2 regions of the Sphaerospermopsis reniformis genome follow, and region 2 is predicted to be linked to the other one. Evidence: riboswitches for the same ligand, from Rfam matches in the RefSeq annotation. Region 2 holds a riboswitch; the other holds the start of a gene.
The links. Region 2 has a riboswitch for cobalamin ahead of FFR48_RS09190 (energy-coupling factor ABC transporter permease). Riboswitches for the same ligand answer to the same signal wherever they lie in the genome.
Positions count from the first base shown of each region.

Region 1 (6,324 bases), on a different contig from region 2:
CTATCAGTTCTTCTGCTCGCTCATCGGAAATTTTTAATGCTTCCTGAAGTTCAAAGAGATAATCTTCTTCTGATTCGGGTATGTCTTCTTCCATTCCCAGGATCAAAATAGCTGTGATATAGGCAGTTTCACGATAACTCTTTTTTGTTAAGGATGCGATCGCACTAGGAATTAAATTCTCTACTTTTTCTTCCTCTATCAAGGTGTTGACTTTTGCTGTTAACTTATCAAAGTCTTCCTCAGAGTAACTTGCAAACAGTTCAATACCTTCTAACATTTCTGGTAAGGGGTATTCTTCGGGGGTAATAATACCTTCATCCTCACCAGAAGCGGAAAAAAGTCCGATAATGGCGATCGCTACTTCTGGTTCTAGTTTAACTGGAGTTTTGATTTTGCTTTTAACCAACTCACTTTTAGACATGATGATCCTTTTGACAGACTATTATTTAGATTCCCAAATCATTGCATAAAATCACAGAGACTGTTACTTTTTTTCATACATTTGCACACAGAAGTTATGTTTTTAACATCAAAAAGATTTTAGCTAAACTCAAAAGCTATATCCCAATCTAGAAGGTGATTTTCACACAATATCCCCGACTTCTTGCAGAAATCAGGGATCTGATTCTGATTATATGACTTACAACTTATTCCCACACTCAGCACAGAAATTATGACTGGGTGGGTTTTTTGTACCACAATGGTTGCAGTAAACTGGCTCAACTGCGGTTTTTGGTGCTGGCTTCGGTAAACCAAACATCTGGGCGTTACTCTTACCAGGCGCTACCATTGGATAGCAGTTTTCATCCTTAGTAACACGCACATCTACCACTACAGGTCCATTATGTGCCAGCATTTCCGCGATTTTATCTGCTAACTCTTCTCTGGTATTAATCACCATACCTTTAATACCATAAGCCTGTGCCAAAAGTTCAATATCTGGCATCCCTACTTCCATGTTAGAGCAGGAATAACGCTCACCGTAAAAGGCTTGTTGCCACTGGCGCACCATTCCCTGCCAACCGTTATTTAAAATTACGGTCTTGACATTTATACTATATTGCGCTAAAGTCCCCAATTCCTGTAAACACATTTGGAAACTAGCATCACCACTGATACAGATTACCTCTTCATCAGGGAAAGCTACCTTTGCACCCATCGCCGCAGGTACACCAAAACCCATTGTTCCTAAACCTGCACTAGAGATCCAGCGTCTTGGACCATTCTTCAAAAATTGGGCTGCCCACATTTGATGTTGTCCCACATCAGTAGTATAAAAAGCGTTGGGTGCTTGACGACCAACTTCCACAATTACCTCTTGGGGAGAAATACTATCAGCATGATGAGGTACAACCAAAGGATAATCCTGTTTCCACTGGTTGATTAAATTCAACCATTCTTGATTTTGGTTGGGTGTTGCTTTGCCGTTTGCGTCTTGACAGCGCCGTAATAAATCTTTTAAAACGTTTTTGACATCACCAACAATAGGCACATCAGGAACACGGTTTTTACCTACTTCTGCTGGATCAATGTCAATGTGAATAACTTTAGCGTGGGAGGCAAACTCATCTAATTTACCTGTTACCCGGTCATCAAATCTTGCACCAACACAAATCAGTAAATCACAATCTGTCACCGCAAAGTTAGCGTAAGCTGTTCCGTGCATTCCCAACATTCCCACAGATAGGGGATGATGTTCATCAAATGCACCGATACCCATTAAGGTTGTGGTGACAGGGATATTAAATAATTCTGCTAATTGTTTAACTTCTTCGTGAGCATTAGCCGCGATCGCACCCCCACCGACATACAATAAAGGACGACGACTTTCACGAATTAACTGGATAGCTGCGTTAACTTGTCTGGGGTTGCCTTTAACTGTGGGACGATATCCTGGTAATTTAACTGAACCTGGTTCTACAGGCACATAATCAAATTCTTCTAAAGCCACATCTTTAGGAACATCTATCAAAACAGGTCCAGGTCTACCCGTACTGGCAATGTGGAACGCTTCCGCCACAATTCGCGCCATATCTTTAGGATCACGCACTACATAAGAATGCTTAACAATGGGTAAAGTAATACCGTAAATATCTGTCTCCTGGAAAGCATCAGTACCAATTGCTGCCCGTGGTACTTGTCCAGTGACAATAATCATGGGAATAGAATCCATGTAAGCAGTCGCAATACCCGTTACCAGGTTAGTTGCTCCTGGACCAGAAGTACCAAAACATACTCCTACCTTGCCAGTTGCACGGGCATAACCATCAGCAGCATGGGAAGCACCTTGTTCGTGTCTGACAAGAATGTGTTTAATTGTACCAGTTTCCTCTACTTTGTAAAGGTCATCATAAATCGGTAGAATTGCTCCACCGGGATAACCAAAAATGTACTCAACACCATGACGCAGCAGACTATCTAACAAAGCAAAACCGCCAGTTGCCCGTTTTGGAGTTACAGGGGTAGATTTAGAGACAGCAGACTGTTTCTGATTTTCCGATTGTGGGAGACTGATTTGAGAAGACGATGGCACGGTTAACCTCAAAATATAACTAAAAGTTAAGCCTTAGATTTTGTATTTAGAATTTCAGGGTAATCCAATTCTACACCCAAAATAAAAACCACTTTTAATTGAGTGGCTTTTTTAAATTTTTAATACATTATTACTAATTCATCAAATACCTAATTTGGATTTGCTTTAGAAAAGCGGGGAAGTCAGAGTATCTGAGTATTGGTATTTGTGATGCCAGATTACTTTACAATTTGTAAACATCTGAAAATCTGCATCACTACTATGGTACAGTCCAGCTAACGGTTCTGATGGGGAACAGCCATCAGAGGTAACGGGGAAAGCCTGGTGTAAATCCAGCACTGTCCCGCAGATGTAATGAAGTTAACACTTCAAAGTCAGAATGCCCGCCGCCATGATAACCTACTTCCATCTGCGAGGTACAGATGAATAACACAATTAAAACTCTCTTCATCAAAAATTATCACTGTCTCATAGAGTCAAATATAGGTGGTACCATAGACATTTCTATGATATTGTAAAATTTTCCCTACATATATCAATAGCTATTTAGAAGGTGATAGATACAAACCTGAAAACCGGATTGTATCCTCAGTTTCATCTTTACATATTTGCATGATTCCTTGTCCTAGCCAAATTTAAGCTTGCAGTGTAAGTAAAGCTATTCGTCATTTCAATCTGCAATACATAAAAATTAATGCAAAAAAAACAACATACTTTATTAGTCTGTACAACCTGCGCTAGTGTGTGGAAAGACGGTAAACAGATAGGTGAAGGTGGCGGACAGCAGCTATTACAACAACTTCAACAACTCGCACAAACTTGGGAACTGCACTCTAAATTCTCCATTCAGGGAGTCCAATGTATGAGAGCTTGCAACCATGCTTGCGTTATCGCTTTGCAAGGAGAAGAGAAATTTACCTATCTTTTCGGTAACTTAGCAGTTGATGATAGTGTATCTGCCATACTGCTATGTGCCACCCAATACTACACTAGCCCCAAGGGTTTAATACCTTGGTCAGAACGTCCATAAGCTTTAAAAACAGGCATATTAGCCAAAATACCACCCCTCAGTAAATGGGCAAAACTCACCAAAAATTCCTGTTAATTAAAGTTCGTAGTGAGGACTTTAGTCCTCCAGACAAACCCAGAAACTAGCTTGAAACTAGCTTGCAAAACTTACCCTAACTGTGATAATAATAATCATTACCAAAATTTACAGGCTAAAAACTTTTGTGCAGACCACCAGTATTTATTTATTCAGGGACCTAACTACCAATGCGTACTCAGCTTATTATCAGGTGGGGAACTCAAATACTGATTTCTAGTTTGACCATTACATCCGGGATATTAGGGAAAAATTACCCCAGCATAGCCACAGAAGTTACACCAAAATCTGAAAATTCCGCCCAAGACTTACAACCAATTGCACAAACAGAGGAAAAAGAACCGGATATAGAAATCACAGTGATTGATAGTATTCTTAACGAACCAGTATTTTCACCCTTTCGTCGAGAAGGAACAGTCAAAGATTCTACTCGTCCGGTTTACGTCATCACTGGGGAAGAAATGGAAGCGCAAGGTGCAAGAACAGTCAAAGAAGCACTGCGATTTTTACCGGGTATTTTGGGTGATGGAACTGTAGGAACAGAAGTCAACGCTTTAAGTGGTCAATTTATTCGCGGTTCTAACACCGGTCAAGTTTTAATATTATTGGATGGAAGACCAATTAATAATTTAGGTGGTGGAGGTTTCGACCTTTCAGAATTTACCAGTAATAATATTGAAAGAGTTGAAGTCTTACCCGGAGGTGGTTCAACCCTCTATGGTTCAGACGCAATTGGTGGAGTAATTAACATTGTTACCCGTCGTCCTACAGATAAAATTACCACCACAACGAAAGTTAACATTGGGTCTTATGGACTCAACCAACAAAGCATTCAAAATAGCGGGAAATCTGGTGATATTTCTTGGGTAGTTGGTTACAACCGTACCCAAGCACAAAATAATTATCCCTTTAGCATTCCTGAAGCTAACTTTGAAGGGACAAGAAAAAATAATGACGCACTATTCAACAACTTTAATCTCAAATTAGAAGCTAATTTAGACAAACGTAATACCTTAGCTTTATCAACTTTATACTTAGGGAAAGAACAGGGATCACCCGGAGGTGTACCCATTCCTGTACCCCAATTTGGACAGGGATTTTTTAACTCTCTCACCGAGAATAACCGAAAATACACAGACCAAGTTCTCACTGATTTAACCTGGAACTCTAAATTAGGAAAGGGAGATGATTCACTATTAAAAGCGAGAATTTACGCCGATTTTCTCAACACTCGCTTTGATAATCGTAGTGGTGCAATTACATCTCAAAATCGCTTTGATACTCAACAAGATTCCTATGGTGTGCAAATTACCCATAATTGGAATTTATCTAAAAATCAAACCTTAGTTTATGGCTTTGATTATCGTAATACTAATGTCCGCAACACTTCCTTTAATTACGGGACAAATATTTTACGAGTAAATTATGATGATGGTATCAGTCAAGGGGCGATATTTAGTAGATATGACATTCAGTTTTCTCCTAGTTTAAACGTCAATTTAGGAGTGCGTCAAGATTTTAGTAGTTTAGTTAATGGTTCATTTACATCTCCATCTGTAGGTGCAAAATTCGCAGTTTCTGATTCCACTACCCTGAGAGCTAACTATATCAGAAACTTCCGCGCCCCCACAATTGCCAATTTATTTAATAATAATCCTACTAACATTGGTAATCCTGATTTAAAACCAGAAAAAGGTGATAGTTTTGATGTGGGAATTGACCAAAAAATAGGCAATATCGGCTTACTGCGGTTGACATTTTTTAGCAACCGTGTTTCTGATACCATTGCCTTTACAAGACTCACTCCACCAATAAATGGGAATACGGGAACTTGGGAAAATATTGGTTTAGTCCAAACTCAAGGAATTGAAGCATCTCTGAATTTACAACTAGCAAGAAATATCTATGGTTTTGTGAATTATACAGCCAATGACCCACGTATTTTAAAAAGCGGTAATCCCGCAGAGGTTGACAAAGAATTACGTTTTGCAGGTGCAGATAAGTTAAATTTTGGTGTGTCTTATGAAAATCCCCAAGGTTGGTATTTTGGTTTGTTAATGAATTCTTTAAACGGATATCCAACCAATAATACAAATACAGAATTTTTGCCGGGATATACCACTTTTGATATGAAGATGCGTGTGCCAATTAATGATAGGCTAGTATTGACTTGTAGCTTGGATAATTTGTTTAATCAGCGTTATCAGTTATTCCCTGGTTTTCCTGATGGGGGTAGGGTATTTCAAGTGGGTTTGAGTTCTAGTTTTTAATAATTATCTCACGCAAAGATGCAAAGGAGAAGTACGAATGGCTGAGTTTAATTGTTGTGTACAACCAATGAATAAAATAGAAACAGAAAATCTATCTACGGGTGGATGTGTTGAGTATGAATATTTTGATTGTGGGAGTGATGTTTTAGCATCGTTAATGTATACTTTATTTGAGCAAAATTGGCAGCAGGTGGGAATTGCCCATATTGTTCAAGGTAGTGTTTTAGAGTTGGAATTTAATGCACCTCCAAAACTATGTATTCTCTATGATGGATATTTGACAGTGGCCGCTGAAGGGTGGCATTTACATTTGTGTATTGATACTAATTTCGGTGGACCTTTATGTAAAACTCCTGTGGAAGTGAGGAAGCAGCGTCTAGTTTCTCGTGCAGCTTTTTATCGGCGGTTTAATCCAG
Region 1 is NZ_BJCE01000123.1:9,919-16,242, reverse strand. Features, by position in the region: gene FFR48_RS16855 (tellurite resistance TerB family protein) at 1-421, opposite strand, end outside; gene ilvB (biosynthetic-type acetolactate synthase large subunit) at 641-2,533, opposite strand; cobalamin riboswitch at 2,796-2,938, shown strand; partial or broken gene FFR48_RS16845 (DUF1636 domain-containing protein) at 3,228-3,560, shown strand; gene FFR48_RS16840 (TonB-dependent receptor plug domain-containing protein) at 3,809-5,908, shown strand; gene FFR48_RS16835 ((2Fe-2S) ferredoxin domain-containing protein) at 5,946-6,324, shown strand, end outside.
Region 1: it holds a riboswitch for cobalamin, as region 2 does, so the genes downstream of both, FFR48_RS16845 (DUF1636 domain-containing protein) here and FFR48_RS09190 (energy-coupling factor ABC transporter permease) in region 2, are expected to answer to the same signal.

Region 2 (6,324 bases):
TTCAAATCTTCAGCGCGAATACTCAAAGGTTGAGTATTTTGAGAAGTTTGAGAAGGTGTTGTAGGTTGGGCAAATTTTGTATTAGAGAGAGCTAGAATAGCACGAGCGTATTGTGGGTCATTTAGAGTTCCAATTAAATTGGGATTAGCAGCTAACTGACGCTCCTGTGCTTCCGTTAAATCTAGCTGAATATCTGGTATAATTCCTGTCTTGTTAATATCCGTACCTTTGGGGGTATAGTAGTGGGCAATGGTGACAGCTAACCCAGAACCGTCATTCAGTTCATGGACTGATTGTACCAAGGCTTTACCAAAGGTTTGACTACCTACAACTACCGCCCGGTTATTATCCTTGAGTGCGCCGGTGAGAATTTCACTAGCACTAGCGGAATTACCGTCTACAAGTACAGCTAAGGGTCGATTTGTCAAAGCTGTGCGATTGGCTTTGGTTTCTTCACTATCTCCCACACGGTCTACTGTCTTGACAATGCCACCATTATCTAGCCACATCCGCGCTATTTCAATACTTGCTTGTAATAAACCGCCTGGGTTGCCACGCAAGTCTAAGACAAAGGAATCAGCGTTTTGACGATTCAAGTCACGAATCGCTTTTCGCATCTGATCCGCAGCGTGGCTGCTAAACTCCCTTAACCGAATATAGCCAATGCGACGGCCACCGTCTTGTTTGAGGGTATAATTTACTATGGGAACTTCGATAGTTGCCCTCGTCAGCTTGACATCAAACTGATTTTTTCCCGGTCTTGACAGTCGTAAGGTGATGGCAGTACCCGCTTGACCACGAATCAAATTAGATGCTTCTTCCACTTTCATATTGAGAGTGGGTTTACCGTTAATCGCTACAATTTCATCCCCTGTTTTAATACCTGCTTTCTGGGCTGGAGAATTTTCTAGAGGTTCAACCACTGTCAATCGCTGGTTTTTTTCGTTGATTTCCATGCGAATGCCAATTCCCGTAACCTCTCCAGATGTTTGACGGGTGAGGGCTTCAAATTGCTTGGGATCCATAAACCGCGTGTAAGGATCACCCAATCTTTGCAAGGCTTGGCGGATAGCTACATAAGCTTGTTCATTGGAGGTATATTCTTTGCTTAACAGGCTTTGCCTAATTGCTTGCCAATCTTGTTGATTAAATTTGCCATCAACATATTCCCTATTTACAAGTTGCCATACTTGGTCAACTAACGCTTTTGGACTATCTTGTAAAGCGGCTTGAACACACTTTGTCCAAGCTTGACCAAATAAAGATATAGTAGCAGTTGTAGCGATCGCTCCACCAATCAAGGCTGCTTGGAGCGGTGAGTGACGTTTCGCAGATTGATTCATGTATACAGATGGAATAAATAATTGTATTGTTGACAGTTTAGCAATCAGGCTTTCCTGAAATTTTTAAGTTTTTATACTCTACTTATGAGCTATGCTTAATCTAAGATTAATCCATCATTTTTTCCTTTGTAAATGATGTGGAAATTACGGTCTTTTTATTAATAAATATCGCTGGGATGGAAGTGGTTTTACTGTTAAAGCAGCCACAGCATTTGTGTGAATTTCATCACTCTTTTCTTTTTTCAACTAAGATCCTTTTCCTAAGATAGCGCTTTGTTGACTTGATGGCTGGATTTTTCAATATTAAACAATAAAGCTTTAATTTTCTATGTTATGAAGCACAAACCTACCATCAAATCATTAGTTTCTTGGCTGATGAGATTTAGAAAACTGTGGCGATTGTTACGAAATATTGCTTTTGGGTTGTGTTTGATCCTGCTAAGTTGGCTGACTTTCACTACTATAACCTTAGTTTTTGCTTCTTCACAGCCTGTCGATGCCTTTTTTGTGCTTGGTGGTAGTATTGTCCGGGAAATTTATAAGAAAATCGAGTGAGCCACAACCACCGAAATGAAATTAAAGTATCTCCGCCACGCTCCGATACTTTATTTTACTATGGCTTCGCCTTTAATTTTCGGAGATGTCTAATTGATAATTAGTCGCCCGAATGCTTCGCTCCTACGACTCCTGACTTTTGCTATATTTGCAAAACTTTACTAGCAACTGGCGTTAGTCATGATATTGTTACTCCCATCGGTTCTGATGAGGAGCAGTCATTGGACGCAAGGGGGAAAGTTCGGTGCAAGTCCGGCGCTGTCCCGCAACTGTGAACCATTATTAGGTTAAGTCAGGATGCCCGCCGATGACAATACTTTTACATCAATCTGCGAGGTACAGATTATGTCTCTAAAAAAACGGGGTTGGATGAGTCTAACCCTGATGGGATTTATTAGTTTTTACTTAGTAGTTGGTTTACCTAAACCTGCCTATGCTATGCATATTATGGAAGGTTTTTTACCAGTGCAATGGGCGGTTTTTTGGTGGGTTGTAGCATTACCATTTTTTGTTTTCGGTTTGCGAAGTTTGACTCGCATTACTCAAGCTAACCCAGAATTGAAGTTATTGTTGGGGTTAGCTGGTGCTTTTACTTTTGTCTTGTCAGCGTTAAAAATTCCTTCTGTGACAGGTAGTTGTTCTCACCCCACAGGTACAGGGTTAGGTGCGGTGCTGTTTGGACCTTTGACGATGACAGTTTTAGGAACTTTGGTACTATTGTTCCAAGCTTTGTTACTGGCACATGGTGGTTTGACAACTCTGGGAGCAAATGCTTTTTCAATGGCGATCGCTGGACCGTTTGCCGCTTACTGGATCTATCATCTCATTATTCGGTGTAGTGGTAAACAAAGAATTGCTATATTTTTATCAGCAGCGATCGCTAATTTACTCACCTACATTATTACTTCTATCCAACTGGCTTTAGCTTTTCCCGCACCTGTTGGTGGGTTTATCGCTTCATTTACCAAGTTCGCTGGTATCTTTGCTATTACTCAAGTTCCTTTAGCTATTAGTGAAGGACTGCTAACGGTGTTGGTATGGAATTGGTTACAATCCTATAATCCTCAAGAATTAGAATTGCTAAAGTTAATCAAACGGGAAACTGAAAGTAATGAATCAGTCTAAACAAGATTTTAATAACTGGCTATTAGTCTTAGCTGTATTCGCGTTAGCATTTGCTCCCCTCATATTAGTCAGAAATGCTGATTTTGGTGGTGCCGATGACAAAGCCAAAACCGCCATTAGTCAAATTCAACCCGCATATCAACCTTGGTTTCAATCAATATTTGAACCTCCTAGTGGGGAAGTAGCTAGTTTATTATTTTCTGCTCAAGCTGCCATAGGTGCGGGAGTAATTGGTTATGCTATTGGTTTGTATAAAGGACGTTCTCAACAACAAAAACATGAAGAATAAGTCTACACAATGAGCCTAAAATTAGATACTTTAGCTTATACTAATCAACTGCGACAAATTCCCCCAACACATAAAATCATCTTTGCCTTTACTACGCTGTTACTTGCACTTTTCACCCATCCATTTGTACAAATTTTACTATCATTATGGATGGGTATTTGGACAGTAGTGTATGCTAAAATTCCTCTGAAAATCTATTTGCGGTTGTTAATTTTTGCTAGTTTTTTCTGGTTGACAAGTTTACCAGCATTAACAATTAATATGGTCAACCTCGCTAACTTTTCACAAATTCAAAGAGATTTAATATATGGGTTAAAGTTTGGTACTGTTTATATTTACATTAGTCACAGTGGAAGTATACAAGCTTTAGTAATTTTTTGTCGTGCCTTTGCAGCCATTTCTTGTTTATATTTTCTCATGTTAACTGTGCCATTTACAGAATTATTACAAACGCTACGATACTTAAAATTTCCAGCAATTTTAACCGATTTATTATTATTAATGTATCGGTTTATTTTCATAATTCTAAACACAGCCAATGAATTATGGATAGCACAAAATTCTCGTTGTGGCTACCGCAACTGGAAAATAGGAATGAGAAGTTTAGCAATATTAATAGGACAATTGTTACAGCGTACTTTACAACAATATCATCGTTTTTCTTTGGGATTAGCAGCAAGGGGAATGACAGAAGAATTTAGAGTCTGGCATCCCCAACGTTATCAATTATCTAAACGATATATTATTGAAGCAATTAGTGGCTGTGTAGTCTTAATAGCAATAGAATTAGGATGGAATGCAGGAATATTTACTAGAATTTGAACAAGTATATTACACCTATCCAGGTACACAACAATCAGTTTTAAATGGGTTAAATATAAAAATTCCCTCTGGAAAAAAGTGTGCCTTAATTGGTCAAAATGGTTGTGGTAAAACCACGCTATTTTTATTAGCTAATGGTTTATATAAACCTGAACGGGGAATTATCAAATGGTTGCATGAACCGTTAAGCTATCATAGAAACTATCTGACAAAATTACGGCAAAAAATTGGTTTAGTATTTCAAGATCCAGAACAGCAATTAGTCGCATCTACTGTTGAGGAAGATATATCCTATGGGTTGTGTAATTTGGGTTTATCCCCATCGGAAATTCAAATCAGAGTCGAGAAAATATTAGGTGAATTTGGGCTAAACAGTTTAGCAGAAAAACCCGTACATCATCTTAGCTTAGGGCAGAAAAAACGAGTTTCTATAGCTGATGTCATGGTATTAGAACCTCAACTTTTAATATTAGATGAACCTACAGCATATTTAGATATAAAACACACTCGTAACCTGATGAATACGCTCAAAAAAATTCATGGTAATGGCACAACTTTATTAATGGCTACCCATGATTTAGATTTAGTTTATCGTTGGGCAGATTGGGTTTTTGTTATGGATAAAGGAAGATTGATCTTAGAAGGAACACCAGAAGATGTATTTAGTCAGTATCATCTTTTAGAGGAGTTAGAATTAGGTGTACCATTAATATATGAAATGTTATTTGCAGGGCTATCTGTTGAGGAGAAAGCCGTTTTAGAACGGGTGAAACAACGGATATTTCAGGATATATAACTATTTCCAGCTAATTTTTCTACAAAATCTTGATGTTCTCCTGAACTTAAACCTGTCTGTAAAGTAGCCATTACTTGTGACATATTTCTTGTTACTAATGCGGAAACATTCAGCCATAAACCTGGAAATACTTGACTTTTAATTATTCCTTGTTCATTTGCTACCAGTTCTATATATTCACCATTCTTTAAACTGAACCAACTTACAGTACCTTCAAAAACCTGCCAAACTATATATTCTTCAATTCCATTGCGACGGTAGGCTCTTTTTTTATCATATAAATCTTTGGTAGCACTGCTGGCTGCTACTTCTGCGATTAATTCTGGTGCGCCTTCTATATAACCATCTGCGCCTATATAAGACTTGCCACCACAGGCTGTATCTATTAATAGTACAGCATCGGGTTGAGGTTCGTTGTCTAAATCTAGTCTTACTGTTGCATTGTCACCCAGTCTGACACCAGGTGTAACTATTTTATAAGACCACAACCAACCCATTAAATTAGCATGAGGTTCGGCGTGAGGTTCAAAACGCAGAGGGGAAGCCACGTAAACTACTCCTTCAATTAATTCAGCTTTTTTGAGATTTGGCATAGCACTATAACGGCGCTCAAATTCTGGACGAGTCAGGCGATCGCCACTTTCTAAAGGCGGAATATAATCAGGATAATTATGGACAGTTTTTACAGAAGTGTTAACCATAACTGCAAATAATATTATGGGTAGGTAAATTGATTATATCTTACTGTTATCAAAGTAAACCATTAAAAGCGATCGCCTGAATAGTAGATATAGGAACTGTGGCAAAATATTTTTTTTGAAATTGTTCTTCTTGTAATGCGGCTAAAAATTGATTAACTGCATTTTCAGCCTTAGTTGTATCATTGATAAATTCATTCCACGTAATTTGTAGATAACGATCTTGACGTTCAATAGTAAAACCTAAATATTTCAAAGCCTGAAATCCTAAATATAAACTAGGATCACTAATACCCAGTTTTTCTAATATTTGTACACGGGTAACTAGCTGATTTTTGCGACTGATAAATTTAGCAACTCCTACCAACGTTAACCAAATTTCCTGGGGAGTTTGGTTTTCTGGTTTTGCCCAAGCTAAAGCTAGTTTTTGTTGTTTATAAACCGATTTTCTCAACCAAGCTCTTACATCCTCCCAAGTTGTGGGACACTCTTTAATAATTAATATTGAATCATCTACAGCAAATTCCGAAACATCCTGATTTCGCCAATCTAAAATCATTGCTGATTTCTCAGTTTGCACTTCTAAATCAGCACTAGGACGCACAGCAATTAATCTGATTTCATAACGTTTTTTAAAGCTATTAAAATCTATTTCCGCAATACAATCACATTTACCTGTAGGCAATTCTTCTTTAT
Region 2 is NZ_BJCE01000047.1:16,159-22,482, forward strand. Features, by position in the region: gene ctpB (carboxyl-terminal processing protease CtpB) at 1-1,343, opposite strand, end outside; cobalamin riboswitch at 2,081-2,221, shown strand; gene FFR48_RS09190 (energy-coupling factor ABC transporter permease) at 2,244-3,023, shown strand; gene FFR48_RS09195 (energy-coupling factor ABC transporter substrate-binding protein) at 3,010-3,312, shown strand; gene cbiQ (cobalt ECF transporter T component CbiQ) at 3,322-4,134, shown strand; gene FFR48_RS09205 (energy-coupling factor ABC transporter ATP-binding protein) at 4,109-4,930, shown strand; gene FFR48_RS09210 (Uma2 family endonuclease) at 4,918-5,631, opposite strand; gene recJ (single-stranded-DNA-specific exonuclease RecJ) at 5,681-6,324, opposite strand, start outside.